3 regions of the Streptomyces sp. NPDC048483 genome follow, and region 3 is predicted to be linked to each of the others. Evidence: riboswitches for the same ligand, from Rfam matches in the RefSeq annotation. Region 3 holds a riboswitch; each other region holds the start of a gene.
The links. Region 3 has a riboswitch for cobalamin ahead of AB0D04_RS15865 (CbtB-domain containing protein). Riboswitches for the same ligand answer to the same signal wherever they lie in the genome.

Region 1 (9,816 bases), on a different contig from region 3:
AGGCGATGGTGGCGGTCGGCGCGATGGCCAGGAGGAGGGAGTTGCGCATCCCGGTCTTCGCGATACGGGCGCGCAGCGCGGCCCAGCGGTCGGCCCAGCGGGGCTCGGCGTCCGGGTAGTGGTCCGGGTGCAGCACCCCGCGGGCGGTGCGGGTCGCGGACCAGGCCGGGTGCGGGCCCTGCCGCTCGGCGAGGTCGGCGGACGCCTCGTACGCGGCGAGCATGATCCGCTCGGAGATACGGGTGGACAGCTCCGTCGCCTCGGGCGAGTCGAAGGGCAGCCGCAGCCGGAAGAAGACGTCCTGCAGGCCCATCAGGCCCAGACCGACCGGGCGCCAGCGGGCGTTGGACGTCCCGGCCTGCTCGGTCGGGTAGAAGTTGATGTCCACGACGCGGTCGAGGAAGGTGACGGCGGTGCGGACGGTCGCGTCCAGCCGCTCCCAGTCCATCTCACCGTTCTCACCCAGGTGCGCCGCCAGGTTCACCGACCCCAGGTTGCAGACCGCGGTCTCCCCGTCGTCCGTCACCTCCAGGATCTCCGTGCACAGGTTGGAGGAGTGCACGACCTTGCCGGGCTCGGCGGTCTGGTTGGCGGTGCGGTTGGCGGCGTCCTTGAACGTCATCCAGCCGTTGCCGGTCTGCGCCAGGGTGCGCATCATCCGCGAGTACAGCAGCCGGGCCGGGATCTGCTTGAGCGCCCGGCCGTCGGCCTCGGCCTTGCGGTACGCGGCGTCGAACTCCTCGCCCCACAGGTCCACCAGCTCCGGGACGTCCGACGGCGAGAACAGCGACCAGTCGGCGTCCGCCTCCACGCGGCGCATGAACTCGTCCGGGATCCAGTGCGCGATGTTCAGGTTGTGCGTACGGCGGGCCTCCTCACCGGTGTTGTCACGCAGCTCCAGGAACTCCTCGATGTCGGCGTGCCAGGTCTCCAGATAGACACAGGCCGCGCCCTTGCGCCGGCCGCCCTGGTTGACCGCCGCGACCGAGGCGTCCAGCGTGCGCAGGAACGGCACGATGCCGTTGGAGTGACCGTTGGTGCCCCGGATCAGCGACCCCCGTGCGCGGATCCGGGAGTAGGAGAGACCGATGCCGCCGGCGTGCTTGGACAGCCGCGCCACCTGGTGGTAGCGGTCGTAGATCGAGTCCAGCTCGTCCAGCGGCGAGTCCAGCAGATAGCACGAGGACATCTGCGGGTGCCGGGTGCCGGAGTTGAAGAGGGTGGGGGAGGACGGCAGGTAGGACAGCGTGCTGGTCAGGCGGTACAGCTCCGCGACATCCGCCAGCGCCCGCGTGGAGTCGTCCTCGGCGAGGCCGCAGGCCACCCGGAGCAGGAAGTGCTGGGGCGTCTCGATGACCTGACGGGTGGTGGGGTGCCGCAACAGGTAGCGGGAGTGCAGGGTACGCAGCCCGAAGTACCCGAAGCGGTCGTCGGCGCCGTCGCGGAGGGAGTTCTCGACGAGAGCGTCCAGCTGCTCCGCATGGGTCCGTACGAACTCCGCGGTGCGGTCGGCGATCAGGCCCTCGCGGTGGCCGGCCTCGACGGAGGCGGAGAAGGCGACCGCCCCCTGTCCGGCCGCCTCCTCCGCGATGGCGAGGGTGAGCAGGCGCGCGGCGAGCCGGGAGTACTGCGGCTCGTCACCGATCAGACCGGCCGCGGCGTCGATGGCCAGGGCGCGCAACTCGGCCTCGTCCGAACCCGGGTGGCGGCCGCGCAGCGCGGCGGCGGCCACCTTGCCGGGGTCGGTCGCGGTCAGGTCCGCGGTCAGCTCGGTCAGCGTGCGCAGCAGCGCGACGCCGGGCCTGTCCTGGCCCCGCCCGGCGGAGGTGTCAGGCGTGGCCACCGCAGGCTGCACGACCTCGGCGTCTGACGCGGGCTCCGTTGGCGCGATGGTCACGTGATGCTCTCCCTCACTCGGCGGGGACCGGGAGGGAGAGGCGCGACGGGCGCTCGCGGGCGTGCGGCACCCCGTGACGGTCAGGGGCGCGCGGGCACACCGCGCGGCGTCCACCGGCCCAACCCTCGGGGCCCGGACGTATCGACGTCCGCACCGATGGCGGTGCGGGCGTACCGTCGGCAGGTCCTCGGACTTCACGGGCGCGCGAGATGGCCGTAGGGCCATGGGGACGCGCTCTCACACCGTTGCGGGACAGTTCCGGATTCCCACCGGATTCCCCTGCGGCGACAGCGAGCACGAGCATACATCTTGTGTTGCTCCCCGCACGCACCCCCACATCTTGTGTCGCTGCCTCATACCTTCCCCATACCACTCCCACAGGTGTGCGAACGGCCATCGGCCGTGGCGGGGCCCGGAATCGTTGCTCAGGCCGGCTCGCGGGTGAAGGCCCACAGCGTGACATCCGGTATCGGCTGCCAGTCCCGCTCCTCGGCGCGCGTGAATCCCAGACGGCGGTAGAGCCGCTGGGCGGGCAGCAGATGCTGCTGACTGGAGAGCACCACCGCCCGCAGCCCCAGCCCGCGGGCGCGCTCCGTACAGGCCGTCACCAACGCCTCCCCGATACCTTGTCCGCGCCCCTCGGCCCGCACCGCCAGCATCCGGAACTCCCCCTCCCCGGGCCCCGCCAGCTCCGCATACGGACTCCCGTACGCGGCGAATGTCACGGCCCCCAGCACCGCCCCGCCCGTCCCCTCCACCGCCACCAGTACCTCGGCGTGCTCCGCCCGGTGCGCGACCTTCCGCAGCTCGGCGATGTACGGATCGCTCTCCCCGAACGTCAGCAGCCCATCGGCGAGATAGACCTCCACCAGGAGGTCCCCTATTGCGGCGAACTCGGCCGGGCGCGCGGGCCTGATCGTGATGTCCATGCAGTGCAGTGTGCCGGGCGGGTCTGACAATCGGGCAGGTGCGAGAGTGATCTCCGAGTGATCGAGCGGTGGCTGTCAGTGGCCTCGGCTATCGTCGGTTTACGTTCCCCGCTCCGCCCGATCGACGAAGGAGAAGGCATGAGCGCGCTCGCTGACCGGCCGCACATCATGGACACCGAGCACTTCGAAGAGGCCGCCCGGATACTCAGCCGCTTGGAGGAAGGCGCGCGGTTGGAATTTATCGACGGGAAGGTCAGGAGCAAGCCCATGCCGGACGGGGACCACGGGCTGATCATTGAGTGGCTGATGCGTGTCTGCATGCAGTCGCGCCCCGAACTGTGGCTCTACGACCAGGGGCTCAAGGTGGAGCCATACCGCAAGGGCCGCGCCCGCCCGGATGGCTCGCTCGCCCCCACTGGCTCCTTCGGAGGCCAGGGCGAATGGGCAGACCCCGACCCGGTGCTGCTGGCTGTCGAGGTGACCTCACACGACTCCGACACCGAACGGCGCGACAGGGTGGAGAAGCCCCGTGCGTACGCGGAGACCGGTATTCCGCTCTATCTGCTGATCGACCGGCAAGCCTGCCAGGTCTCCGTCTACAGCGAGCCCGACGGTGCCCGTTACGAGAACGTCCATACCGTGCCGTTCGGCAAGACGCTCCATTTGCCGGATCCCGTGGACATCACCCTCGAAACCGAGGCCCTCAAGGACTGGGTGAACTAAACGAGCCACGCCGCAGCAAGCAAACGGGCCGTCGCACCCCCAAAAGGGATGCGACGGCCCGTAGCCGTAGGCCGCCCGCAGCCTCAATGCCCCGCCGGCGCCCCCGCCGCAGCTGCCGGCAGATCGGCCGTGACACCCTCGTCACCGGCATCCGCCGTGTAGTCGGAGGCGCTGGTCTCGTCGATGCCCTCCGGCGCCTTGGCGGCCTTCAGGGCGAAGGTCAGCACGACCGTGACCACGACGTTCAGTACGAACGCGGTCAGGCCGATGTAGCCGATCTCACCGATGCCCGGGATCTCGGCGGACGAGCCGCCGAAGTGCTTCTGGGTGGGGCTGGCCACCCCGTACGCCGCGAGCGTGCCGTAGAGCATGCCGACCGCCCAGCCGGCCAGCAGCGCCCAGCGGTGGAACCAGCGGGTGAACAGGCCGCCGACCAGGGAGGGCATGGTCTGCAGGATCCAGATGCCGCCCAGCAGCTGGAAGTTGATGGCGACGGTCTTGTCCATGGTGAGGACGAAGACCAGTGCGCCCACCTTCACCAGCAGCGACACCAGCTTGGCGACCTTGTGTTCCTGCTCCGCGGTCGCGTCCGGCTTCAGGAAGTCCTTGTAGACGTTGCGGGTGAAGAGGTTGGCCGCGGCGATCGACATGATGGCCGCCGGTACGAGCGCACCGATGCCGATCGCGGCGAAGGCGACGCCGGAGAACCAGCTCGGGAACATGTCCTCGAACAGCTGCGGAATCGCCAGCTGGGGGTTGCCCTGGATGTCCGTACCGGCCTTGATCGCCATGAAGCCGAGCAGCGCCAGGAAGCCCAGCATCAGGGAGTACAGCGGCAGGATCGTGGTGTTGCGGCGGATCACATTGCGGCTGCGCGAGGACAGCGTCGCGGTGATCGAGTGCGGGTACATGAACAGCGCCAGCGCGGAGCCCAGCGCCAGGGTGGCGTACGCCCACTGGGCGTTGGGCCCGCTCGTCAGCTCGCCGCGCGGTTTGCCAGGGACGGCGCCGGGCTCGGCGAACGCCTTGCCCGCCGCGTTGAAGATGTGGTCGAAACCGCCCAGCTTGATGGGGATGTAGATGATCGCCACGACGATGACCAGGTAGATCAGGCCGTCCTTGACGAACGCGATCAGGGCGGGCGCCCGCAGACCGGAGGAGTAGGTGTACGCGGCCAGCACCGCGAAGGCGATCAGCAGCGGCAGGTCCTTGACGAACCAGTTGGTGTTCTCGCCGCCGCCGACACCCATCACGTCCAGGACGGCCTGAATGCCGACCAGCTGGAGCGCGATGTACGGCATCGTGGCGAGGATGCCGGTGAGCGCCACCGCCAGCGACAGCCCCTTGGAGCCGAAGCGGCCGCGCACGAAGTCGGAGGTGGTGACGTACCCGTGCTTGTGCGAGACCGACCAGAGCCGCGGGAGGAAGGTGAAGATCAGCGGGTAGACGAGGATCGTGTAGGGGACGGCGAAGAAGCCGGCGGCGCCCGCCGAGTAGATCGCCGCCGGGACGGCCACGAAGGTGTAGGCGGTGTAGAGGTCACCGCCGAGCAGGAACCAGGTGACCCAGGTGCCGAAGCTGCGCCCGCCCAGGCCCCATTCGTCGAGGCTGGCGGACTGTTCGGCCTTGCGCCAGCGGGCGGCAAAGAAGCCCATGACCGTCACGGCGACGAAGAAGAAGACGAAGACGGCCAGCGCGACGCCGTTGACGCCGTGCGCCGGGGCGGCCGCGAGGCCGACGGAGGAGATGGCGGCGCTCACTTGGCCACACCCCCCTTGCGGGCGCGCTGCTCACGCTGCACCAGCTTGTACGCGGTCATGGTCATCGCGGTGGAGATCAGCACCCACAGCATCTGGTACCAGTAAAAGAACGGGATCCCGATGAGCGTCGGCTCGATCCTGGCGTACGAACTCACCCACAGCATCGCCACGAACGGCGCGATCAGACACACCCCGGCCACCACGCGGGTGGGCGTGACGATCCGTCTGCGCTCCGGGGCTGTGGCAGCCGGCTCTGGCTCTGACATGGAGGGGCTCCGTCCGTGGCATTTTCTCCTGGGTAACCGGCTGGAAATCTAAGCCAGGGGCGTGGGACGCGTCACTAGGTGTCCGTATATCGGTATGGCATACGTGAGTTACGGACCAGGGCAAACGGGGACGGTGGCGCCTTCGGGACCTCAGTCCGCGGGGCGGCGGAGCCGGGCGACGAATTTGTAGCGGTCGCCGCGGTAGACCGAGCGCACCCATTCCACCGGCTGACCCTGGGCGTCGAGGGAGTGCCGCGAGAGCATCAGCATCGGCAGGCCGACGTCCGTGCCCAGCAGGCCGGCCTCGCGCGGGGTGGCCAGCGAGGTCTCGATGGTCTCCTCGGCCTCCGCCAGGCGGACGTCGTAGACCTCGGCCAGCGCGGTGTAGAGCGAGGTGTATTTGACGAGGTTGCGGCGGAGGGCGGGGAACCGCTTGGCCGAGAGATGGGTGATCTCGATGGCCATCGGCTCGCCGCTGGCCAGCCGCAGCCGCTCGATGCGCAGCACCCGGCCGCCGGTGGTGATGTCCAGCAGCCCGGCGAGGCGGTCGTCGGCGGTGACATAGCCGATGTCCAGCAGCTGAGAAGTCGGCTCCAGCCCCTGGGCGCGCATGTCCTCGGTGTAGGAGGTCAGTTGCAGCGCCTGGGAGACCTTGGGCTTGGCCACGAAGGTGCCCTTGCCCTGGATGCGCTCCAGGCGGCCCTCGACGACGAGCTCCTGGAGGGCCTGACGGACCGTCGTACGGGAGGTGTCGAACTCCGCGGCCAGGGTGCGCTCGGGCGGTACCGGGGTGCCGGGCGGCAGCGTCTCGGTGATCTCCAGCAAGTGCCGCTTGAGGCGGTAGTACTTGGGCACCCGCGCGGTCCGTGCGCCGCCGCCGCTCTCGCCGCTGCCCCCGTCGGTCTCCATGACCCGCCTCTCCGACTCCTGTCGTGCTGCCGTCACCGGCTCCTCCGTACGTAGCGGCTCACATCGTGGCACGAGTGGACTTCCCGTGCTCCCTCGCAGGTCCCGGCCCGCCAGATGTCGGTCCGGTAACGGACCTGACAGCGACTCTTATACACCCTTGACACCCCAAAAGGTCTAGGCCAAGCTGCGGGCGCTGGTCTAAACCATTAAAGACCACACCCGGCCTTTAGGGGAGAGCGCAATGAAGCGTGGGCTCATAGCGGCGACGGCGGTCGCGGGAATGCTGGTGAGTGTCGCTGCCTGTGGGTCAAGCGGCGACAAGGCGGGCGCAGATGGTTTCAAGGGCCAAAAGCTCACCGTATGGGTGATGAGCGGGTCCAATCCGGCGCAGTGGACCCGACAGGTCTCCGCGCAATTCAAGAAGAAGACCGGCGCCACCGTCGAGTTCAAGGTCCAGCAGTGGAACGGAATTCAGCAGAAGCTGAGCACCGCACTGTCCGAGGACACCCCGCCGGACGTCGTCGAAATCGGCAATACGCAGACCGCCGCCTACGCCAAGGCGGGCGCCCTGGCCGACCTCGGTGACCTGAAGAAGGACATCGGCGCCGACTGGAACGATGCCTTCAACAAGGCGGCAGTGGTGGACGGAAAACAGTACGCGCTGCCGTGGTTCGCCGGAAACCGCGTCGTGATGTACAACAAGAAGATCTGGGCCGAAGCGGGACTCAAGGGCACTCCCAGGACCCGCAGTGAACTCTTCAAGGCCTTTGCGGCCATCAAGAAGAAGACCGACGCCGAGCCGCTCTATCTCCCCGGCCAGAACTGGTACTTCCTCGACGGCCTGACCATCGGCACCGGCGCCGACCTGGTGAAGAAGCGGGGCGGCAAGTGGGTCTCCAACCTCGGTGACCCCAAGGTCGCCAAGGCCATGGAAATCTACAGGTCCTACCAGGCCTTCAGTACCGCCCCGAAGAACAAGGACGAGGCGACGCCGCAGCAGGGCGAGGTATTCGCCAAGGGGAAGACCGGCGCCGTCATCGCCATGGGGTACGAGGCCGCCACCGCCGTCAAGGCCAACCCGAAAATCAAGAACGACATCGGCTTCTTCACCATCCCCGGTGAGACCGCCGCAAAGCCCGAGGGTGTCTTCCTCGGCGGCTCCAACTTTGCCGTCGCCGGAATGGGCAGGAACCAGGAACTCGCCAAAGAATTCCTGAAGATTGCCCTTTCGAAGCAGAATGACGGCCAGATGGTCAAGGAATCCGGCTGGACGCCGAAGTCCCCCGACCTGGCCGACGCCGCCAAGGAGAATCCCGCCGCGGCGGCCGCCGCACCCGCCGCGGAAAGGTCCGGCGGCACGACGCCTCTCATTCCCCAGTGGGCCGCGGTGGAGAACATACCCAACCCGATCAAGAGCTATATGACGGCCGTGCTGAACGGTAAGTCCCCGGCCGACGCCGCCAAGGACATCGAATCCGAAATCAACGCGCGGCTCGCCAAGGAATAACGGCACCGGGCGACCACCAGCCGCGTACGGGACCGGCCGCCCCCGGTCCCGTACGCGTACGGCGCGACGCATCCGGCAGGGACCGGCGTATCCGGCAGGAACGAGGGGGAGCAGAGGCCCATGGCAGTGCAGCTCGACGGCGCGGCGGCCGCGATGGACCAGGCCGCGGCGCGGACCGGCACATCGGGCACGCCCGGCAGGTCCGGCACGCCCCCCGGCGGCCGTGACCGCAGAAGACGGCGGGCCACCCCGTATCTGCTGCTGCTCCCCGCCCTGCTCGCGACCGCGGTCTTCCTGGGCTGGCCGATGGTCCGCAACCTCCTGCTCTCCTTCCAGAACCTCAATATGAAGGAGCTGATCCAGCACCTCACCGAGTGGCGCGGGACCGGTAACTACCAGGAGATCCTGGGCAGCGAGCAGTTCTGGCGGGTCACCCTCCGCACCATCGTCTTCACCGCCGTCAATGTCGTCCTGATCATGGTTCTCGGTGTGCTGATCGGACTGCTGCTCGCCCGGCTCGGCAAGAAGATGCGGCTCACGCTCTCCGTCGCGCTGGTGCTGGCCTGGGCGATGCCGGTGATCGCCGCCACCACCGTCTTCCAGTGGCTCTTCGACTCCCGCTACGGCGTCGTCAACTGGGTGCTCGACAGGCTCGGCTGGCACTCCATGGCGAACTACGACTGGGTCGGCACCCAGCTGTCGACCTTCTTCGTCATCACCGTGCTGATCGTCTGGCATTCCCTGCCCTTCGTGGCACTCAACCTCTACGCCGCCACCACGACCATCCCCAGGGAGCTCTACGAGGCGGCCCGGATGGACGGCGCCGGCACCTGGCGGGTCTTCACCTCCGTGACCTTCCCCTTCCTGAGGCCCTTCTTCCTCGCCACGACCTTCCTCGAAGTCATCTGGGTCTTCAAGGCGTTCCCTCAGATCTTCGCGATCAACGAAGGAGGCCCGGACCGGCTCACCGAAACCCTGCCGATCTACGCCTTCACCGAGGGCGTCGGCAATCTCCACTTCGGCATGGGCGCCGCGATCTCCCTGCTCACGATCGTGGTGCTGCTGGCCATGACCGCCTACTACCTGCGTCTGACGCTCCGGCACGAAGACCAAGAGGAGGACGCGCTGTGAAGCGCTCGCTCGCCGGCCGTATCTGGCCCAACGCCACGGCGATCGTGCTCGCCATCGGCTTCGTCTTCCCCGTCTACTGGATGTTCGGCACGGCCTTCAAGCCGACGCAGGACATCATCACCGAGGACCCCGTCTGGTTCCCGTTCCACGGCACCTTCGAGCACTTCGCGACGGCGGTGAACGCCCCCGATTTCTGGACGCTGGCCGGGAATTCGGCCGTCGTCACCCTTCTCGCCGTGGGCCTGTCGCTGGTGATCGCGCTCTGCGGGGCGTTCGCCCTCAGCCGTATGCGCTTCAGGGGCCGCAAGGGCATCCTGCTGACCTTCATGGTCGCCCAGATGGCGCCGTGGGAGGTCATGGTGATCTCGGTCTATCTCATCGTCCGCGACGCCGACATGCTCAACAGCCTCCTCCCGCTCACCTTCTTCTACATGCTGATGGTGCTGCCCTTCACCCTGCTGACGCTGCGCGGCTATGTGGCCGCGGTGCCCAAGGAACTGGAGGAGTCCGCGATGGTCGACGGCTGCTCGCGCCGCCAGGCCTTCGTCAAGGTCGTCTTCCCGCTCCTCGCCCCCGGGCTGATGGCCACCTCCCTCTTCGGCTTCATCACCGCCTGGAACGAATTCCCGCTCGTACTGGTCCTCAACAAGGAGCCCGACGCGGGCACCCTGCCGCTGTGGCTCTCGCAGTTCCA
Region 2 (9,816 bases), on a different contig from region 3:
TGCCCGCCCCTGGTGCCCTTCGCGCGCTCGGCGGCCCTGCGGTTGTACGCCGCCGCGACCTGTTCGGCCATGTTCTTCAACGCCCCCCAGTTGGCGGGAGGTTGGTCGTAGCCGTACTCGTGCAGGATGTCCTTGCGGTAGTAGAGCAGTCCGGCGTCGGTGTTGAAGGGCACGCCCCACACCTTGCCGTCGTACTCCGTCGTCTTGACGACGCTGTCGAGGAAGTCGCCGTCCAGGCTCGCGCCCCAGGGCCGGATCACGCCCGCCTCGGCGAACTCCGCGGTCCAGGCCACATCGATGTTGAGCACGTCATAGCCGCCGTTGCCGGACTGGCCGGCCGCCAGCAGCTGGCTGCGCTGGCCGTCGGCGGTGTCCGGGAGTTCGACGATCCGCACCATGCGGCCGGTGCGCTTCTCGAAGGCGCGGATCAGGTCCTGACGGACGCCGGAGCTGCTGAGGTCGCTGCCGGTGGCCAGGACGATCGCGCCCTTCTCCGGGCCGGGCCCGACCCCCGCCGTGCAGCCGCTCGCGGCCACCAGCAGGGCCAGGCAGGACAGGGCGGCGGTCAGGGTGGTGCGCGGTGCGGTCACTGGTCCCCCTTCGCGGCGGTGCCGATGGAGGCAATGAAGCCGGCGAGCTGGTCGGGCGCGTCCGGGCCCCCGGGCACGCACCGGCCCCGCGAGGCGCCGGCCAGCCACTGGAGGGCGAAGGTGTCGCAGCCGGACCTGCCCATCGCCAGCGTCAGGACCGGGACCTCGGGGGCGCCCTTGAGGAGCCCGGTGAGCGTCTTCTCCACGCCCGCCGCGCGCTCGGGCCCGGCGCCGTCGTCCTGGTCGAGGATGAGCACAATGGCGTTGCTGGTGCCCTTGGCCGCCTTCATCGTGCGGACGGCGGCGGTGAGCGCCTCCTCCATCGCGGCGCCGTGGTCGACCAGTTCGCCGGCCTCGATCCTCTTCAGGGCGGCCTTGCCCGGGGCCGGGCCGGCGGTGCCGAGCGGGACGGCGAGCGGGCCGGTCCGGTGTACCGCGTCGGGGTCGTCGGGATGCTTACGGTCCGGGAAGGTCCACAGCCCGTACGTGTGGCGGGGGCCCACCATCTCCAGGGCCCGGCGCGCGGCACCGATCGCGACCGGGAGCCTGCCGCCGTCCGCCATGGAGGTGGAGGTGTCCATCAGGATCAGCAACTGGCTGGACCTCTGGGCCTTGTTGTAGCCGTCCAGCACCTTGGACACCTGGTCCGCGGCCGCCTTGAAGGGGACGACGGCGGCCTGGGGATCGGTCTCCGCGCGGCTGTCGAGCAGCGGGGAGCCGGGCGCCGGCTGCGGCATGCCGTCCTTTCCGGGCACCCCGCGATAGCCCTGCGCGGTGAGGGTGCGCCCGCCGCCCTCGGGGTCGCGCAGCCACTGGGCGAAGCGGTCGACCGCGGCCTCACGGACGGCGGCATCGGCGGCGCCGCGCCAGCCGACCCGGATCAGGGGGTGGTCGAGGGCCGGCACGTTCCTGGGGTAGTAGGCGGCGTAGCGCTCGCCTTGGGGGAGCGGGGAGGCCAGGGCCGGGCAACTGCCGGTGGCGCGGCCGAGGTTGTAGTCGGCGAGGGACTTCTCGGAGACCAGGGGCGCGGACTTCGCGGCGTTACCGGAACCGGTCCCGGCTCCGCTGCCGGAGCCGATTGCGCCGGGGCCGGAGCCGTTCGTGTCGGGGCGCAGCGAGCACAGCAACTCGGCGCTGCCCGCGTACTGGCTGCCGGGCGCGGAGAGCCGGCTCTCCGCGCTGTCGGCGAGCGAGGGGTCGGGGCCGGGCGTGCCCGAGGGGCGGATGGCGGAGCCGTCGTGGGCGAGGTAGAGGCCGATGGTGTGCAGCAGGCCGGTGCCGGACAGGACGGGGCTGGGCCGCAGGAGTCTGAGGTTGCGGTGCTTGGCGTCGGTCCCGGTGAGCAGGTCCTGCCAGGAGGCGCTGCGGGATTCGACGTCGTCCAGCCGCTTCTTGGACGGGATGCCGACGACCAGGGGGCTGTAGGCGACCGGGCGGGTGTAGTGCAGGGTCGCCGGGGATCCGGTGGCGGGCATCCGGCGGCGGGCCTCGTCGTAGTCGGCGGTGGATTCGGGGATCCACAGATCGGGCTGCGGGCCCGGCCGGTAGAGGGGGTCGGTGCCCTTGTCGTCCTGACTGCCCTTGCCGGTGCCCTGCGCCTCGCCCTGCCAGCGGTCGGCGGCGGCGAAGCCCCGGTCGATCTGGTCCTTGGCGGCGGAGTAGACGGTGATCTGGGCGCGCCGGCAGCCGTCGGGGTAGTCGCCCTCGCCGTCCAGGGGGCGGGTGTTGGCGTCGGACATCTCGTAGGCGAAGGCGGCCAGGCGCAGTGCGGGTTCGGCCTCGGGGGCGGTGAGCAGCCGCAGTTCGAGGGCGGGCGGGCAGGGCGGGGGGTTGCCGTCGAGGTTCAGCAGGACGACGCCCGCGGTGGCCGGTACGAAGATGATTGCCAGGACGAGGAGGATCCTGAGCCAGTGCCGGCGGGATCCGGGCCGGTTCCGGGGGGAGCCGGTCCGCCGCGGGGAAGTGAACCAGCGGGGTAACCAGGGGCGCCACCGGACGAGCGGGAGGCGCAGCCGTCGCCGGAGGTACCTCGGCGCGTGCAGGGAGTTGAGCCGGCGGCGCAGGCGGATGCGCAGCGGGGTGGGGGCCGGGGCCGGGAGCCCGGTGGCGAAGGACAGGATGACGTCGTCGACGGTGTTCTGCTTCGCCGAGAGGGGCTGCCAGACATCGCCCATCGGGGTCTGCTCGTCGGTGAGTTTCTCGCGCAGCGCCTGGACCAGGTCCTCGAAGGTGACGAACTGCCTGCCCGGGATGCCGTGTTCGAGGACGTGCACCAGGGCGCGGGTGAAGACGCTGCCGCCGGCCGGCTCCTCGCCGCTGAAGATACGGCGGTTGGGCTGCGCCGCCATCAGCAGCGACATGGGCTTGCGGCTGGAGTGGAAGGCTTCGCCGGCGTTGCCGGAGAAGCAGCACTCCAGAACGATCACGATCCGGTCGGCCCGCGCGTTGTCGAGGTAATCCAGCACCGTGCCGTCCCAGGAGACGGTCTTGTGGCCTCCTTTCGACGTACCGACCATCAGCTGCAGATCGCCGCCGTCCGAGCCGACCCACCCATGGCCGGAGAAGTACACCAGCAGCAGCCCGTGCGCCTCACCGGTGACGGCGTTCAGCGCTTCTTCCACCTCCCAGGGCTCCTGGGTCCGGCAGATGCGGATCTCGTCCTCGGTGAACAGGTCGGTGCCGGGGGCGGTCAGGACGCGCTTGAGGGCCTCGGCGTTGTCCTTCACCGCGGGCAGCGGGCGCACGTGGTCGTAGTCGCCGACACAGATCAGCAGCGCCCGGTTGATCTTGCCCCGTGCGTCGTATTCGGACATCCGCTCAGTCCTCGGCGGTGCTGCCGCCCTCGGCGCCGCCGAGCTCGCGCAGTCCGCCGTCCCCTTCGCCGACCCGGACGGAGGGCCGCTCGCCGGTGGCGCGCTCCTCCTTGCGCCGCCGCAGCCACTCCTGGAGGGCGATGGTCAGGCTCTTGGTGATCTCGGCGGCGACCGCGCCGACGACGACCAGGACCAGGTCGTCCACGCCGATGGCCATGTCGGCGGGTCCGGACTCGTCCGCATCCTCGCTCCCGCCCGCCGGCCGCGCACGCTGTGTCCACTCGTGCCGCCGCTGGGCCAGCCAGGGTTCCCGTTCCAGCCAGGCCCGCAGATCCGCGGCGTCCTGCGCCGGATTGTTGGTGCCCGCGATCCTGATACGGATCTCTTGACCGCTCTCATGACGGTCGGCGCTGTTCGGCATCCCCCGGCCCCCTTCCGGCGGGCACCATCGCCCACCGTGTCCCAGATAGTGACGTGCCCAGAGGGCCGGAGGCAACCGTCTGTGACGCGGCGGCCACCCTGTGGCCCGCGCCACAGCCCCTGTCACAGGGCTGCGTCGCAGGTCAAGGGTGAGTTGACGGGCATTCGCGGGGCGTGGTGGACTGCCCGGGCCATTCGGCGACAGATGAGGAAGTCCGGTGAGAATCCGGCGCGGTCCCGCCACTGTCACCGGGGAGCGCTCCTCCAGCGACGGCCACGGCCCGCCGCGCGGATGCCCGAACGGGCCGCCGCGTACGGGCTGGAAGGCCGGGGGCGGCGCCGATCCGGGAGCCAGGAGACTCTCGTCGCCGTCACGTCGAGCCAGGGCGCGGACCCTGAGTGAGGACATATCGCCATGCCCGGCCGCCGTTCGAGATGCCCGCGCCCTGCCGTCGCCGTGTTCCTCCGAGGCCTGACGGCGGCCTGATCCGATGCGCGGCGAACACGCGGGATATGCGTGCGGCGCGGCCCTCGGCTTTCTCGGCGACCTGATCGCGGCGGATCCCCGGCGCGGCCATCCGGTGGCCGCCTTCGGCCGGGCCGCGGGCGCGCTCGAGCGCCGGCTGTGGCGCGACCACCGCGGATACGGTGCGGCGCACGCGGTGGTGTGCGCGGGCGGCGCGGCGGCCGGTGCCGCGCTCCTGCAGCGCGCCGTACGCGGCCGGCCCGGGGCACCGGCCGCCCTGACCGCGGCCACCGTCTGGGCGGTCCTCGGCGGTACCTCGCTCGGCCGGGAGGCGCGGGCCGTCGGCGGCGCCCTGACGGCGGGTGACCTGGACGTGGCGCGGGAGCGGCTGCCGCATCTGTGCGGCCGCGATCCGCAGGCGCTGGACGGGCCGCAGATGGCCCGCGCGGTGGTGGAGTCGGTCGCCGAGAACACCTCGGACGCGGTGGTGGGCGCCCTGGTGTGGGGTGCGCTGGGCGGTGTGCCCGGCCTGGTGGCGTTCCGTGCCGTCAACACCCTGGATGCGATGGTCGGTCATAAATCGCCGCGCTACCGCCGGTTCGGCTGGGCGGCGGCCCGCCTCGACGATGTGGCCGGCTGGCCCGGATCGCGGCTGACCGCCGCGCTGACCGTGCTCGCGGGCCCGGACCGGCGCGGTGCGCTGCGGGCCTGGCGGGCCGATGGCGGCGCGCACCCGAGCCCCAATGCGGGCCCGGTGGAGGCCTCGTTCGCGGGCGCGCTCGGCGTACGGCTGGGCGGCACCCTGGCGTACGGCGGCCGCATCGAGCACCGCCCGGTGCTCAACGGCGGGGCGCGGCCGGTGGCGGCGGACGACATCGAGCGGGCGGTGCGGCTCTCGCGCCGGGTGAGTGTGCTGGCACTGGCGGCGACGGTCGCCGGACGGACGGCGGTGGGCGCGATACGGCGCAGGAGCAAGAGCGGGAGGAAGCCCCGGTGAACGGGCGGTTCAAGGCATCCGGCACGGCGGTCGGCGGTGGCCTGCTGGTCGCCGGTACGACGTCCGACGCGGGCAAGAGCGTGGTGACGGCGGGCATCTGCCGCTGGCTGGCGCGGCAGGGCGTCAAGGTCGCGCCCTTCAAGGCGCAGAACATGTCCCTCAACTCCTTTGTGACGCGCGAGGGGGCGGAGATCGGGCGGGCGCAGGCGATGCAGGCGGCCGCGGCGCGGGTGGAGCCGACCGCGCTGATGAACCCCGTCCTGCTCAAGCCGGGCAGCGACCGCAGCAGCCAGGTGGTGCTCCTGGGCAAGGCGGTGGGTGAGCTGAGTGCGCGCGGCTACCACGCGGGGCGGCAGGAGCAGCTGCTCGGCACGGTGACCGACTGCCTGGCCGAACTCCGCCGTACCCACGACGCGGTGATCTGCGAGGGCGCCGGCAGCCCCGCCGAGATCAATCTCCGCCGCAGCGACATCGTGAACATGGGCATCGCACGGGCCGCCCGGATCCCGGTCGTGGTGGTCGGCGACATCGACCGCGGCGGCGTCTTCGCCTCCTTCTTCGGGACCACGGCACTGCTGTCCAAGGAGGATCAGGAGCTGGTGGCGGGGTATCTCGTCAACAAGTTCCGGGGCGATGTGACGCTGCTGGAGCCCGGGTTGGAGATGATGAAGCAGCTGACCGGGCGGCCGACGCTGGGCGTGCTGCCGTACGCGCACGGGCTCGGCATCGACGAGGAGGACGGGCTGCGGGTGTCGCTGCGCGGGGCGGTGCGCGAGTCGGTGGTCGCGCCGCCCGTCGGCGCGGATGTGCTGCGGGTCGCCGTGTGTGCCGTACCGCTGATGTCCAACTTCACGGATGTGGACGCGCTGGCGGCCGAACCGGGCGTGGTGGTGCGCTTCGTGGACCGCGCCGAGGAGCTGGCGGACGCGGACCTGGTGGTGCTGCCCGGCACCCGGGGGACCGTCCGCGCGCTGCAGTGGCTGCGCAAGCGCGGCCTGGCGGACGCGATCGCCCGGCGGGCCGCCGAGGGGCGCCCGGTGCTGGGCATCTGCGGCGGCTTCCAGATGCTGGGCGAGCACATCGAGGACGAGGTCGAGTCGCGGGCGGGTGCGGTCGAGGGGCTGGGCCTGCTGCCGGTCCGGGTGCGGTTCGCGCACGAGAAGACCTTGCGGCGGCCTGTCGGCGAGGCACTGGGCGAGCCGGTGGAGGGGTACGAGATCCACCACGGCGTGGCCCAGGTGTCCGACGGCGACGAAGCGTTCCTGGACGGCTGCCGGGCCGGGGCCGTCTGGGGCACACACTGGCACGGCTCGCTGGAGAGCGACGGCTTCCGGCGGGCGTTCCTGCGCCGGGTGGCGGCCGATGCGGGCCGGGCGTTCGTCCCGGCCCCGGACACCAGCTTCGGCGCGCTGCGCGAGGAGCAGCTGGACCGGCTCGGCGATCTGATCGAGGAGCATGCGGATACGGACGCGCTGCTGCGGCTGATCGAGAAGGGGGTGCCGGCGGGGCTGCCGTTCGTGCCTCCGGGGGCGCCCCGCCCTGTTGACGCGTCCGACCACAGCACTTCCCTTGAAGGAGGGGCCACCACATGAGCACCCGGTACCCGTTCACCGCCGTCGTCGGCATGGCCGACCTGCGGCTGGCGTTGCTGCTCAACGCCGTCAGCCCGGCGGTGGGCGGTGTCCTCGTCCGCGGCGAGAAAGGCACCGCCAAGAGCACCGCGGTGCGGGCGCTGGCGGACCTGCTGCCCGAGGTGCCGGTCGTGGCGGGCTGCCGCTTCAGCTGCGACCCCGCCGCGCCCGACGAGCGGTGCCCGGACGGACCGCACGGGACCGGGCCGGCCGGGTCCCGGCCGGCCCGTATGGTCGAACTGCCGGTGGGCGCCTCCGAGGACCGGCTCGTCGGCGCCCTCGACATCGAGCGGGCGCTGGCCGAGGGCGTCAAGGCCTTCGAACCGGGACTGCTCGCGGATGCGCACCGCGGCATCCTGTACGTCGACGAGGTCAATCTGCTCCACGACCACCTGATCGACCTGCTGCTCGACGCCGCCGCCATGGGCGCCTCCTATGTGGAGCGCGAGGGCGTCTCGGTACGCCACGCCGCCCGTTTCCTCCTGGTCGGCACCATGAATCCCGAAGAGGGCGAGCTGCGGCCGCAGTTGCTGGACCGGTTCGGGCTGACCGTCGAGGTGGCGGCCTCGCGGGAGCCGGAGCAGCGGGTGGAGGTCGTCCGGCGCAGGCTGGCGTTCGACGACGATCCGGCCGCCTTCGCGGCGCGCTGGGCGCACGAGGAGGCGCAGCTGCGGGAGCGGATCGTGGCGGCGCGGGCGCTGCTGCCGTCCGTCCGGCTCGGCGATGCGGCACTGCGGCAGATCGCCGCGACCTGCGCCGAGTTCGAGGTGGACGGGATGCGGGCGGACATCGTGATGGCGCGGACGGCGACGGCGCTGGCCGCGTGGGCGGGGCGGACGGAGGTGCTCTCGGAGGACGTACGGCAGGCGGCGCTGCTGGCGCTGCCGCACCGCAGGCGCCGTAATCCGTTCGACGCGCCCGGTCTGGACGAGGACAAACTGGACGAGACGCTGGAGGAGTTCGGCGGGGCGGACGGCGAGGACGACCCGGAGCCGGAGGGGCCGGACGACGGGCCCGAGGGTCCCGGCGGCGGGCCGGACGGGCCCGGTGGGGTGCCGCCGCAGGACCGGGGGGAGCAGGGGCCGCAGGAGCAGTCGCCGCCCGCCGGGCCGGAGGCGGCGGGCGGCGACGAGCCGGGCCCCGTCCCCGAGCAGCGCCCCACCGAGCAGCCCGCCGAGCAGCCCAGCACGGCACCCGGTGCGCAACAGGCCGCCGTGAGTGCCGCCGACCCCTTCCGTACGCGTCGGCTGGACGTGCCGGGTCTGGGCGAGGGTGCCGACGGCCGGCGCTCGCGGGCCCGTACCGCCCATGGCCGTACCACCGGGTCCCGGCGCCCCCGGGGCACCCTCGGCAAGCTGCACCTGGCGGCGACCGTGCACGCCGCGGCGCCGCATCAGCGGGCGCGCGGCCGTAGCGGGCGGGGGCTGGTGGTGCGCCGGGACGATCTGCGCGAGGCGGTACGCGAGGGGCGGGAGGGCAATCTGGTCCTGTTCGTCGTGGACGCGTCCGGTTCGATGGCGGCACGCAAGCGGATGAGCGCGGTCAAGGGCGCGGTGCTGTCGCTGCTGCTGGACGCCTACCAGCGGCGCGACAAGATCGGCATGATCACGTTCCGGGGGAAGGACGCCGAGCTGGCGCTGCCCCCGACGTCGTCGGTCGAGGCGGGCGCGACGCGGCTGGAGCAGCTGCCGACGGGGGGCCGTACGCCGCTGTCGGAGGGGCTGCTGCGGGCCCATGAGGTGCTGCGGGTGGAGCGGATGCGGGACGCGTCGCGGCGGCCGCTGGTCGTGGTCGTGACGGACGGGCGGGCCACCGGCGGGCCCGAGCCGCTCGTCCGGGCCCGGCGCGCGGCCCGGCTGCTGGCCGCCGAGGGCACCGCCTCCGTCGTCGTGAACTGCGAGGCCGGGCCCGTGCGGCTGGGTCTGGCGGCCGAGTTGGCACGGGAGCTCCAGGGCATGACCGTCACGCTCGACGAGCTGCGCGCGGACAGCGTCTCCGCGCTCGTACACACCGTTCAAGGCAATCGGAGGGCCGCGTAATGCCACAGGGACAACCGTCCGTCGTACCGGACGACGGACTCACCACCCGCCAGCGCCGTAACCGCCCGCTGGTCCTGGTCCACACGGGCATCGGCAAGGGCAAGTCCACCGCCGCCTTCGGGCTGGCGATGCGGGCGTGGAACCAGAACTGGCCGGTCGGTGTTTTCCAGTTTGTGAAGTCGGCGAAGTGGAAGGTCGGTGAGGAGCGGGCGCTGAAGGTGCTCGGCGACTCCGGCGAGGGCGGGAGTGTCACCTGGCACAAGATGGGCGAGGGCTGGTCGTGGGTGCAGCGCGACTCCCAGTTCAGCAACGAAGAGGCGGCGCGCGAGGGCTGGGAACAGGTCAAGCGCGATCTCGCCGCCGAGACCTACAAGCTGTACGTCCTCGACGAGTTCGCCTACCCGATGCACTGGGGCTGGGTGGACACCGACGAGGTGATCTCGGTACTGCGCGACCGCCCCGGCGGCCAGCATGTCGTCATCACCGGCCGCAACGCCCCGCAGGCGCTGTGCGACTTCGCCGACCTGGTCACCGACATGTCGAAGGTCAAGCATCCGATGGACGCGGGTCAGAAGGGGCAGCGGGGTATCGAGTGGTGAGCCGGCGGGGTTTCGAGTGGTGAGAAAGGTGAGAAGGGTGTGCGCAGCATGAGCACCGGCGCGATCCCCCGGCTGGTGATCGCCGCGCCGTCCTCCGGTGCGGGCAAGACGACGGTGGCCACGGGCCTGATGGCGGCGTTCGCCGAGGCGGGCCTCGCGGTCTCGCCGCACAAGGTGGGACCCGACTACATCGACCCGGGCTACCACTCCCTGGCCACCGGCCGCCCCGGCCGCAACCTGGACGCCTATCTGTGCGGCACG
Region 3 (9,816 bases):
GAGCGCCGCGCGTGGTGCACTTCGTCCTGCCCGGTGATGTCGACGACCCGGCCGCGCCCAGCGGCGGGAACACCTACGACCGCCTGGTGCGCCAAGGCCTCCCGGCGGCCGGCTGGCAGGTGCGCCCGTATGCCGTACGCGGGAGCTGGCCGCGGCCGGATCCGGGAGCCCGCGGGGAACTGGCGCGGTGTCTGGGCGCGTTGCCGGACGGGGCCGTCGTCCTCCTGGACGGGCTGGTGGCCTGCGGCGTCCCGGAGATCATCGCCCCCGAGGCCGGACGGCTGCGGATGGCGGTCCTGGTGCATCTGCCGCTGGCCGACGAGACCGGGCTCGCCCCAGACCTGGCCCGGGACCTGGACGCCCGGGAGCGCCGGGTCCTGCACGGCGTACGGGCGGTGGTGGCCACGAGCCGGTGGGCCGCCCGGCGGCTCGTGGCACAGCACGGGCTCGCCCCGGACCGGGTCCAGGTGGCCATGCCCGGAGCCGATCCCGCGCCGCTCGCGCACGGAACGGACGGCGCCACCCGGCTGCTGTGCGTCGCCGCGGTCACCCCGCGCAAGGGCCAGCACCGCCTGGTGGACGCCCTCGCCACCGTCGCCGACCTGCCCTGGAGCTGCGAGTGTGTGGGAGGAATGCGCGGCGATCCCGGCTATGTCGCCCAACTGCGGCGAAAGGTCGATGAGTGGGGGCTCGGCGGCCGGGTGTGCCTTGCCGGGCCGCGGGCGGGTGCGGAGCTGGAGGAGCGGTATGCGGCCGCCGATCTGCTGGTGCTCGCGTCGTATGCCGAGACCTACGGGATGGTCGTCACCGAGGCGCTGGCGCGGGGGATTCCCGTACTGGCGACGGCGGTGGACGGCGTCCCGGAGGCCGTCGGGCGCGCCCCGGACGGCAGCGTGCCGGGTCTCCTCGTACCGTCCGACGACGCGGCGGCGCTCTCCGGCGCGCTGCGGGACTGGCTCGGGAGTCCGGCGTTGCGGCACCGGTTGAAGATTTCGGCGCGCGGGCGGCGTGCCATGCTGACGGGATGGGAGACGACGTCGCACAGTCTGGCCGGGGTGCTGGAACGGCTTCGGCGCGAGCCCGGGACCGCGCGGTGAGCGCGGCCGGGGCCGAGCGACCCCGATTCGCTCCGGAGTGGCTGGAGTTGCGGGAGCCCGCCGATGGCGCCGCCCGTGCGCCGGAACTGCTGCACCCCCTGCGCGCGGCGCCGGCCGCCGCCCCGGCCGGGGGCCCGCACCGGACGGTGATCCGCGATCTGGGCTGCGGCACCGGCTCCATGGGGCGCTGGCTCGCCCCTCGGCTGCCCGGCCCGCAGCACTGGATCCTGTACGACCTCGACCCCGCGCTGCTCGCCCGGGCGCAGGAGCGGATGCCCGCGGCGGCCGCCGACGGAAGCGGCGTCACGGCCACCACGGAGCGCGGAGACCTCGCCCGGCTGACCGCCGCTGCGCTCGCAGGAACGTCTTTGGTCACCGCCTCCGCGCTGCTGGACCTGCTCACCCGCGAGGAGGTGGAGGGGCTCGCCGGGGCCTGTACCGGCGCGGGCTGCCCCGCGCTGCTGGCACTCTCCGTCGCGGGGCACGTCGAACTCGCTCCGTACGATCCGCTCGACGACGAGATCGGCGCCGCCTTCAACGACCATCAGCGACGGACGGACGGTGGCCGGCGCCTGCTCGGGCCGGATGCGGTCGCGGTGGCCACGGCGGCGTTCGCGCGGCGGGGCGCGACCGTCATGACGCGGCCCAGCCCCTGGCGGCTCGGTGGCCCGGAGGCCCCGCTCACCGCCGCCTGGCTGCGCGGTTGGGTGGGCGCCGCGCGGGAGCAGCGGCCGGCGCTGGGGGCCCGCGCGGACGCGTATCTGGGACGGCGGCTGGCGGCCTGCGCGGCGGGGGAGCTGAGCGTCACCGTGCAGCACACGGATCTGCTGGCGCTGCCCGGGCCGCGCCCCGGTGCCGAATCCACGCCCGGAGGGGCCGTGCGATGAAACGGTCCCTCTGGGCGTGGCTGAGGATGCTCGGCGGGCTGGGCATCCTCGTGGTGCTGGTGTGGCATCTGGGGTCCGGCGCCTTCCTGGAGGGGCTGCGCCGGATCGACGCCGGCACGCTGCTCGCCGCGCTCGGCATCGGCCTGCTCACCACCGTGTTCAGCGCCTGGCGCTGGTGTCTGGTGGCCCGCGGCCTCGGCCTGCACCTGCCGCTCGGCCGGGCCGTCGCGGACTACTACCGCGCCCTGTTCCTCAACGCCGCGCTGCCCGGAGGCGTGCTCGGTGACGTACACCGCGCGGTACGGCACGGCCAGAGCGCCCGCGACCTCGGGCGGGGCGTCCGCGCCGTGGTCCTGGAACGGGCCGCGGGCCAGCTCGTCCTGTGCGTGGCCGGCGCCGTGGTGCTGCTGGTCCGGCCGTCCCCGGTCCTCGCGCAGGCAGGCCGCCTCCTGAGCGCCCCCGGCGCGCTGGTCGCGGTGGCCGTGGTGGGCGTAGTGGCTGTCGGCGTCGCCCGCTGGAGCCGGGGCGCCTCACGTGGCGCGCGGGCCGTCCGCGCCATGCTGGCCGAGGCGCGGACGGCCCTGCTCGCCCGCGGCAGCTGGCCCGGGGTGGCGCTCTCCTCCGTGGTCGTCCTCGCGGGATATCTCGGGATGTTTCTGCTGGCCGCCCGCGTGGCGGGAGTCACGGCGTCACTGGCCGAGCTGGTGCCGCTGGTCGTGCTGGCGCTGCTGGCGATGGCGCTGCCGCTGAACGTCGGCGGGTGGGGCCCCCGGGAAGGCGTCGCGGCCTGGGCCTTCGGCGCGGCCGGGCTTGGCGCGGCGCAGGGGCTCACCACCGCCGTCGTCTACGGGGTCCTCGCCTTCGCCGCCGGCCTACCGGGCGCCGGTGTGCTCATCGTCCGCTGGGCCGCCGGGCCGCGCGCCGGGCGTCCCCAGCGCGAACTCGAAGAGCGTGTCCTCGCCGAGCAGAGTGCGCCGCACCGGCGGACGTAGCGCGTCCCGCATCACCGGCGTACCGGGGAACCGCAGCCCCGGCACGCCGTCGCCGAGCAGCACCGGCGCAACGGTGACATACAGCCGGTGCAGCGCCCCCGCCTGCAGAAACCGCGACACGGTGACGCCGCCGCCCTCGACCAGCACCCGGCCGAGGCCGCGCCGCGCCAGGGCCGCCAGGACACGGTGCGGCGCGAACGCCTCGGCGTCCGGCAGCACCAGGACGTCGAGGCCGGCCCCTTCGGCGACGGCCGCCTCCGGGCCCACCACCCACAGCGTCGGCGCCGCCCCGTCCGTGAACACCTGCCGCCGCCGCGGCACCCGGCCGCGCGGATCGAGCACCACACGCACCGGGTTGTCGCCCGCACAGGCGCGCACGGTCAGCCGCGGATCGTCCGCCACGGCGGTCCCGGCCCCGACGATCACCGCGTCGGACAGCGCGCGCAGCCGGTGCAGATGGCGTCGGTCCTCCTCCCCGGTGACAAAGTCCGCATCGCCGGTACGGGTGGCGATGAACCCGTCCAGACTCTGTCCGAGCTGCGCACACGCGACATGGGCCCCGGCCAGGCAGAGCGGCAGATAGCGCTCGGCCAGCTGCGTCGCCCCGGGCGAGGCGTATCCGGATGCGGAGCCCGGCACCAGCCCGGCGGCCTCGGCGTCCTCCGCCGTACGGATGCGGCGCAGCCGGTCCCAGACCGCCGCCGCGTCGAGTGCCTCAGCCATGGGATTCCGTCCGCGTCCCGAACAGCGCCGCATACTCGCCGAATGCCTCGACCAGCCCGGCCAGCAATTCCTGGCCCTTCCGTGCGGAGGCCAGGGAGGGGCGCCCGATGATCCCGGATTCCGTATAGGCCGACATGCCGAGCGTGAGCAGATGCTTCCGCTCATCGGCTATCCAATCCGCTGATTCCGCCGATTCCTCTGATTCCGTCGATTCATAACCGGGCCGCACCAAATCGGGATGAGCATGCAGAAGGATGGAGGTTTCCACCTCTCCCGCGTGCATATCGCTGTGCGTCGACGTCTCCGCCCCCGCCCGCCTGCGCGCCGCGTCCCAGTCGGCCGAGCCGGGGAAGAGCGCCATACGCATCCCCGTTCCGGCGGATTCCTGAACCACGTTGCGCAGTACGTAATTTCCGCCGTGGCCGTTGACGAGAATCAGGGTGTGGATGCCCGACCGCCGCAGTGAATCGGCGATGTCCGTCACCACGGCGTGCAGGGTCCGGGCCGAAATGCTGACCGTTCCCGGCCAGGCGGCGTGTTCGTGGGAACAGGAGAGCGTCAGGGGCGGCAAAAGGTGTACGGGATGGGCGGCGGCGATCTGTTCGGCGAGAGTGCAGGCGATGACGGTATCGGTGGTCAACGGCAGGAAGGGGCCGTGCTGTTCGAAGCTGCCGATGGGCAACAGGGCCCATTGCGGCCGCCGGGCCCGCACCTCCTCGGTGGTGTCCGCCGGGAGGAGTCCGTGGGCCGGAAACCGGTGTGCCGATGGGGTCATGGTGGGGTGCGGCCTTTCGTCGCGCTCACTCGCCGGGCCGTCGCAGCTTAGGCATTTTGATATTCCGTGCCAACTTCCTGCCCGCGCCAAGACGTTCACGTACCATCGCGCCATGACGGACCTCGATGCCGAGACCCATATTGCTGACGACGGCCTGGTCGAACGGGTGGTGGAGGTCCGTCTCCCTACGGCGCACGGCGAATTCCTCGCCGTCGGCTATCGCGACATCCGCACCGGGACCGAGCAGGTGGCCCTGGTTCACGGCGATGTGGCGGGGGAGACGGTACTGACCCGGGTGCATTCGGAGTGTCTGACCGGCGATGTGTTTGCGTCGGCGCACTGCGAATGCGGCGATCAATTGTCCGCGGCGCTGGCCGCGATCGTGGCGGCCGGGCGCGGAGTTCTCGTCTATCTGCAGGGCCATGAGGGGCGGGGAATAGGGCTCCTCGCCAAGCTCCGGGCGATGAAACTACAGGAGGCCGGGCTGGACACCGTCGATGCCAATATCGCGCTCGGACTGCCGGTCGATGCCCGCGAATACGGTGTCGCGGCCGGAATGCTGCGGGACCTGGAGGTCCGGTCCGTCAGGCTGCTGTCGAACAATCCGCGGAAGCGGGCGGCGCTGCTGCGGCACGGCATCGCCGTCGCCGAACAGGTCCCGCTGCTGATGCCGCCGGGCGTGGAGAACATCCGCTATCTGCGCGCGAAACGGGAACGGCTCGACCATGACCTGCCCCACCTGGACGGCATTCCCGGCCTGTCCTGAATACGGCAGGGCCCGCGACGCCGAAGACGTCGCGGGCCCCTTGAGATGACCGTCAGGTCGCCACAGGCGCCGCCTCGGCGGCCACGGCCTCGCGGGCCGGTGCGACGACACGCTCCGCGAGATGGCCGAAGAGCAGGCCGAAGCCGGCCCACAGCACCGCCTGGACGGCGAGCGTCGACAGCCGGAACTCCCAGAGCAGCGTGCCGGGGAATCCGTGCGGCACATTGTCGTAGGACGGCAGGAAGGCATACGCGATGCCGACGGCGACCACAAACGCGGTGCCGCCTGCCACCGTGGCGTACCACGTGCCCAGCCGGGGAACCAGGCGCCGGCCGAGGATCGTCGCGCCGACGGCCAGCAGGATGCCCAGCAGCATCATCAGGAAGTACAGGGCGGTGCGCTGGCCGATGGTGTCAGGGTTACCGACGGCCGGCGGGTTGGCCGGGTACTTCAGGAACGGTACGAGGTAGACCACCAGCGCCGCGCCGGACAGCAGTGCGGCGGTGGTACGGGCGTTGAAGCGGCCGATCCGGCCCAGCGCGAAGCAGAAGACCAGGGCGGCGATCCCGCCCAGCGCCACGCCGTAGACCAGCACACCGGTCGCCAGGCCCGCCGTGGACTGCATCGCGCGGCTGACGACCTCCACCTCCTCGTGGCCGTGGCCGTGGCTGTGGCTGTGGCTTTCCTCGAACCCGATGGCGGCGTCCACGTGCGGCTCGCCCAGAAGATAGGCGACGACGAGGGCGAGTGCACCGGCTGCCAGACCGGCGAGCATGCCGCGCACCAGGAGATTTCTGATGGTGACGGAGTTCATGGAAGGGCGCCCGATCAGTGGCAGGGGAAGCCGAGCAGGTGGCGTCCGTCGTGGACCCACTCGTGGACGTCCGTACCGGAGAGCAGCGACGTGGCGCCCTGCTCGGCGCCGACGAAGTACAGCAGAACGAGCATCAGGACGCCGACGAACAGCGCCCAGGGGGCAATCGCCTTGAGGGGGAGCGGGGCCGGGGTGATGGTGCCGGTGGCCGGGGGTGCGATGGTCTGAGCCATGGCAGGGGACCTCCTGGTAGGGGGAACTCGCGTCCCTAGTTGCGGGAGTGCTAACGACATGCCGGGTCTGGCTCGCCCGGTCCCGGCCCCCTGGGGCTGCGTCAAAACCGGACATACAGTGGCGCGACCGCGCCGGGATCCCACCGGCTTCCGTCATGTCGTCGTCAATATCATCGGGAAGGTACCGCGAACCGACCGGCGGGCCAAGGTCATAGAGGGGGCGGAGAGGGGCAAGGAGGGGCGCGTTTTCCGGACAACTCCTTTTCCTTTGGCGGCTGTTGGCGTGGTATATGCGGATTGAGAGCAGAGGGCATGACAACTCGAGTGATGTTGATCTCACCGGCGGCCGGCGATGCGCAGCGCGAGGTGCGTTTCGACGATGACGGGCCGCTGAGCGAGGCCGGTCTGCGGCGGGCCCGCGCCGTGGCCGGAAACCTGCCGTCCGCGGGGCGGGTTGTCGTCTCGCCCTCGGCCCGGTGCCGCCGTACGGCCGAGGAACTCGGGCTGCCGACGGATCCCGCGCCCGAGCCGGGGCCGCCGGGCTGTGCGATGGGCCGCTGGCGGGGGCGGCCCCTGGCCGAGGTGGCAGCGGCCGAGGCCGAGGCGGTGTCCGCCTGGCTGTCGGACCCCGGCTTCGCGGGACACGGCGGGGAGTCGCTGCGCGCGCTCTGCGGACGGACGGAGGACTGGCTCACGCGGCTGGCCGCGACCTCCGGCCGCATCGTCGCGGTGGTGGAGGTGGATGTCGTGCGCGCCGCCGTGGTGGCCGCCCTGCGGCTGCCCGAGGAAGCGTTCTGGCGGCTGGATGTACCGCCGCTCACCGTGACCGAGCTCAGCGGCCGGGGCGGGCGCTGGAACCTGGGGCTGGGGCGGGCGCTGCCGCAGGGCTGACGGTCGGGCCCGCAAACTCGACCCGTCCCTCATCTACACATAAAGGCGACATAAGCGCAGAATAAAGGAGCGCGGTTCCTATGCCGCGAGACGGCCAGGCTTCGCAGAGTGAAGGAGGCGAGTCGGATGGCCGACGTCTCACACCACAGGGGCGATCTCGCAGGTCACCCCGATGTGACCGAGATGCAGGAGCGATACGAGCGTGTGCTCGGCGGGCGTGACGTGATCCTCGTGGACGGACCGGTGTTCCTTGTCGGCCTGTACTGCGCAGCGTCGCCGTGGATCGTCCACTACGCGGCCTCACAGCCCGCTCTGTTGACCCACAACCTGATCTTCGGCATCGCCATTTCCCTGCTGGCGATCGGGTTCACCGTCACCCCGGACCGCATGTACGGCCTGAGCGGCGCGATGTGCGCCATGGGCGTCTGGCTGATCGTGGCGCCCTGGATCGTCGGCAGTGGCCCGGACGCGGGCGTGATCTGGAACAACATCGTCATCGGAGCCCTCACGTTCCTGCTGGGGGCGATGTGCATCGGTGCGGCCGCAAGGAGCCGCCGCACAACATGAGGCATGCCCCCGTCGGGGCGTGTGACAGAACGCCGGCCCGTCCGCCCTCACCGGGGGTGGGTGGGCCGGCGGCCGTCCGGGGCCAGGAGATGCCCGGAGATCCCGGCCAGCACCAGCCCACCCGCGATCGGCAGGCCCTGCCCGAGCGCGATACCGGCGCCCAGGCCGCCGAGTGCGGCGGTCAGCAGCAGCCAGGCGGCGATCCGCCGGAACCGCCTGGCGCGGTGGCCGGGTTGGCGGTCGTCGTCGGGGGGCATGGGGCGTCCCTCCTCTCCCAGGGGTGATGTCGCAACGGGCCGGAGGGATCCGGCGGGGTCGCGTCGTACGGCGGATCGCAGGGGGCGTTGCCCCGGTGATCCAAAAGAATTTAGGGTCGCCTAACCGGGGTGGGAGTGGGTGAACGGGCGGCCGCCACGCCACAGGCGTTGTTGTGCCCTCCGTGACCCTGCCCGTAACACAAGGGGCCCTGCCCGTAATGCCGTTGAACAGAGAGGTGTTCCCCATGTCCCGTGAGAACCGGCCCGTGGACGAGGCCCGCGAGGTAGTGACCCGGATCGCTTACGGCGCCATGGCGTCGTACGCCGTGGGCGCCGCCGCCCGCCTCGGTGTCGTCGATCTGATCGGCGACGGCGTGTCCACGGCGGACGAACTGGCGGCCAAGTGCGCGGCCCGGCCCCAGGCGATGGGCCGCTTACTGCGGGCACTGGCCGGGCTGGGGCTGCTCGCCGAGAGCGCCCCGGGGCGGTTCGCCGTCACCCCGGCCGGCGCCCTGTTGCGCAGCGAGGGGCCCGACTCGCTGTACTCCTTCGTCCGGATGTTCACCGAGCCCGCCATGCTCCGCTCGTGGGAGCGCCTGGACGACAGTGTGCGGACCGGCGAGCCGGCCTTCGACGCGGTCTTCGGCAGCGACTTCTTCGGTCATCTCACCGAACGGCCGGAACTCGCCGCCCTGTTCCATGCCGCGATGGGGCAGGCCACCCGCGATACGGCGGCGCTGGTCCCGGCGGCCTTCGATTTCGGCCGTTTCGCGACCGTGGCCGACATCGGGGGCGGCGACGGCACGCTGCTCGCCGCGATCCTGACCGCGCATCCCGCGCTGCGCGGCATACTCTTCGACCTCGGAGAGGGCCTCGCCCAGGCCCCCGACACCCTGGCGCGGAACGGGCTGGACGGCCGCTGCTCCCTGGTCAACGGGGACTTCTTCAGCACCGCCCCCGACGGCGCCGACCTGTATCTCCTCAAGAGCGTGCTCCACGACTGGAACGACGAGCAGTGCGCGGACATCCTCCGTCACTGCCGCCGGGTCACCCCCGACGACGGCCGGCTGCTGATCATCGAGCCGGTGCTGCCGCCCGTCGTGGACCCCGCGACCGCGGGCGTCGTCTACATCTCCGACCTGAACATGCTGGTCAACGTCGGGGGCCGGGAGCGCACCCGGGAGGACTTCGAGCGCCTGTGCCAGGGCGCGGGCTTTGCGCTGCGGTCCGTCACGCCGCTTCCCCGGCCCAACCGCTTCTCCTTGATCGAGGCCGAGCCGGTGTGACGCCCGGGCGGGCGCCCGGGGGGGCGGGCGCCGGGCCGGGCGGGGCCGGCGGACACGCCCGCTTATGCGGTATGCGGCCAAATTGGGTTAAATCGATGGTGTGGGTCGTGACCCGCCGGACGACCGTCCCGCCGTCCCGTCCGCTCGGAGAGGGGGTGCCCGGTGACTGTTCCGCCCGTCGACGACCACGCAGACTTCGCCGATGCCGACCGGGGCTTCATCGCCGCCCTCTACCCGCCCCAGGTCGCCACGGCGGACGGGCGCGTGGCCTGGGACGCCGAGGCGTACAGCTTCCTGGCCGGAAACTGCCCCGACACCGCGAACGAGAGCCTGTGGCGGCAGGGCAGGCTGGTCAGCCGACAGGGCCTGTACGAGGTCACGGACGGTATCTATCAGGTCCGTGGTCTGGACCTGTCCAACATGACGCTGGTCGAGGGTGACCAGGGCGTCCTCGTCATCGACCCGCTCATCTCCGCCGAGACCGCTGCCGCCGCACTCGAGCTCTACCGCAACCACCGCGGTGACCGG

Region 1: another riboswitch for cobalamin. It lies ahead of AB0D04_RS03485 (ribonucleoside-diphosphate reductase subunit alpha); the one in region 3 lies ahead of AB0D04_RS15865 (CbtB-domain containing protein).
Region 2: another riboswitch for cobalamin. It lies ahead of AB0D04_RS39820 (cobalamin biosynthesis protein); the one in region 3 lies ahead of AB0D04_RS15865 (CbtB-domain containing protein).

What each region holds. Positions count from the first base shown of each region.
Region 1 is NZ_JBEZJZ010000004.1:88,097-97,912, forward strand. Features, by position in the region: gene AB0D04_RS03485 (ribonucleoside-diphosphate reductase subunit alpha) at 1-1,897, opposite strand, end outside; cobalamin riboswitch at 2,058-2,218, opposite strand; gene AB0D04_RS03490 (N-acetyltransferase) at 2,323-2,826, opposite strand; gene AB0D04_RS03495 (Uma2 family endonuclease) at 2,965-3,549, shown strand; gene mctP (monocarboxylate uptake permease MctP) at 3,633-5,309, opposite strand; gene AB0D04_RS03505 (DUF3311 domain-containing protein) at 5,306-5,575, opposite strand; gene AB0D04_RS03510 (GntR family transcriptional regulator) at 5,726-6,484, opposite strand; gene AB0D04_RS03515 (extracellular solute-binding protein) at 6,765-7,991, shown strand; gene AB0D04_RS03520 (sugar ABC transporter permease) at 8,112-9,122, shown strand; gene AB0D04_RS03525 (carbohydrate ABC transporter permease) at 9,119-9,816, shown strand, end outside.
Region 2 is NZ_JBEZJZ010000159.1:4,096-13,911, reverse strand. Features, by position in the region: partial or broken gene AB0D04_RS39835 (extracellular solute-binding protein) at 1-590, opposite strand, end outside; gene AB0D04_RS39830 (caspase family protein) at 587-3,403, opposite strand; gene AB0D04_RS39825 (hypothetical protein) at 3,408-3,824, opposite strand; cobalamin riboswitch at 4,029-4,185, shown strand; gene AB0D04_RS39820 (cobalamin biosynthesis protein) at 4,315-5,286, shown strand; gene AB0D04_RS39815 (cobyric acid synthase) at 5,283-6,878, shown strand; gene AB0D04_RS39810 (putative cobaltochelatase) at 6,875-8,956, shown strand; gene cobO (cob(I)yrinic acid a,c-diamide adenosyltransferase) at 8,956-9,555, shown strand; gene AB0D04_RS39800 (cobyrinate a,c-diamide synthase) at 9,604-9,816, shown strand, end outside.
Region 3 is NZ_JBEZJZ010000025.1:24,237-34,052, reverse strand. Features, by position in the region: gene AB0D04_RS15900 (glycosyltransferase family 4 protein) at 1-1,097, shown strand, start outside; gene AB0D04_RS15895 (class I SAM-dependent methyltransferase) at 1,094-1,984, shown strand; gene AB0D04_RS15890 (lysylphosphatidylglycerol synthase transmembrane domain-containing protein) at 1,981-2,976, shown strand; gene AB0D04_RS15885 (RibD family protein) at 2,857-3,699, opposite strand; gene AB0D04_RS15880 (creatininase family protein) at 3,692-4,474, opposite strand; gene ribA (GTP cyclohydrolase II) at 4,587-5,240, shown strand; gene AB0D04_RS15870 (CbtA family protein) at 5,293-6,054, opposite strand; gene AB0D04_RS15865 (CbtB-domain containing protein) at 6,069-6,287, opposite strand; cobalamin riboswitch at 6,332-6,499, opposite strand; gene AB0D04_RS15860 (histidine phosphatase family protein) at 6,615-7,178, shown strand; gene AB0D04_RS15855 (SPW repeat protein) at 7,305-7,745, shown strand; gene AB0D04_RS15850 (hypothetical protein) at 7,793-8,002, opposite strand; gene AB0D04_RS15845 (methyltransferase) at 8,248-9,288, shown strand; gene AB0D04_RS15840 (alkyl sulfatase dimerization domain-containing protein) at 9,451-9,816, shown strand, end outside.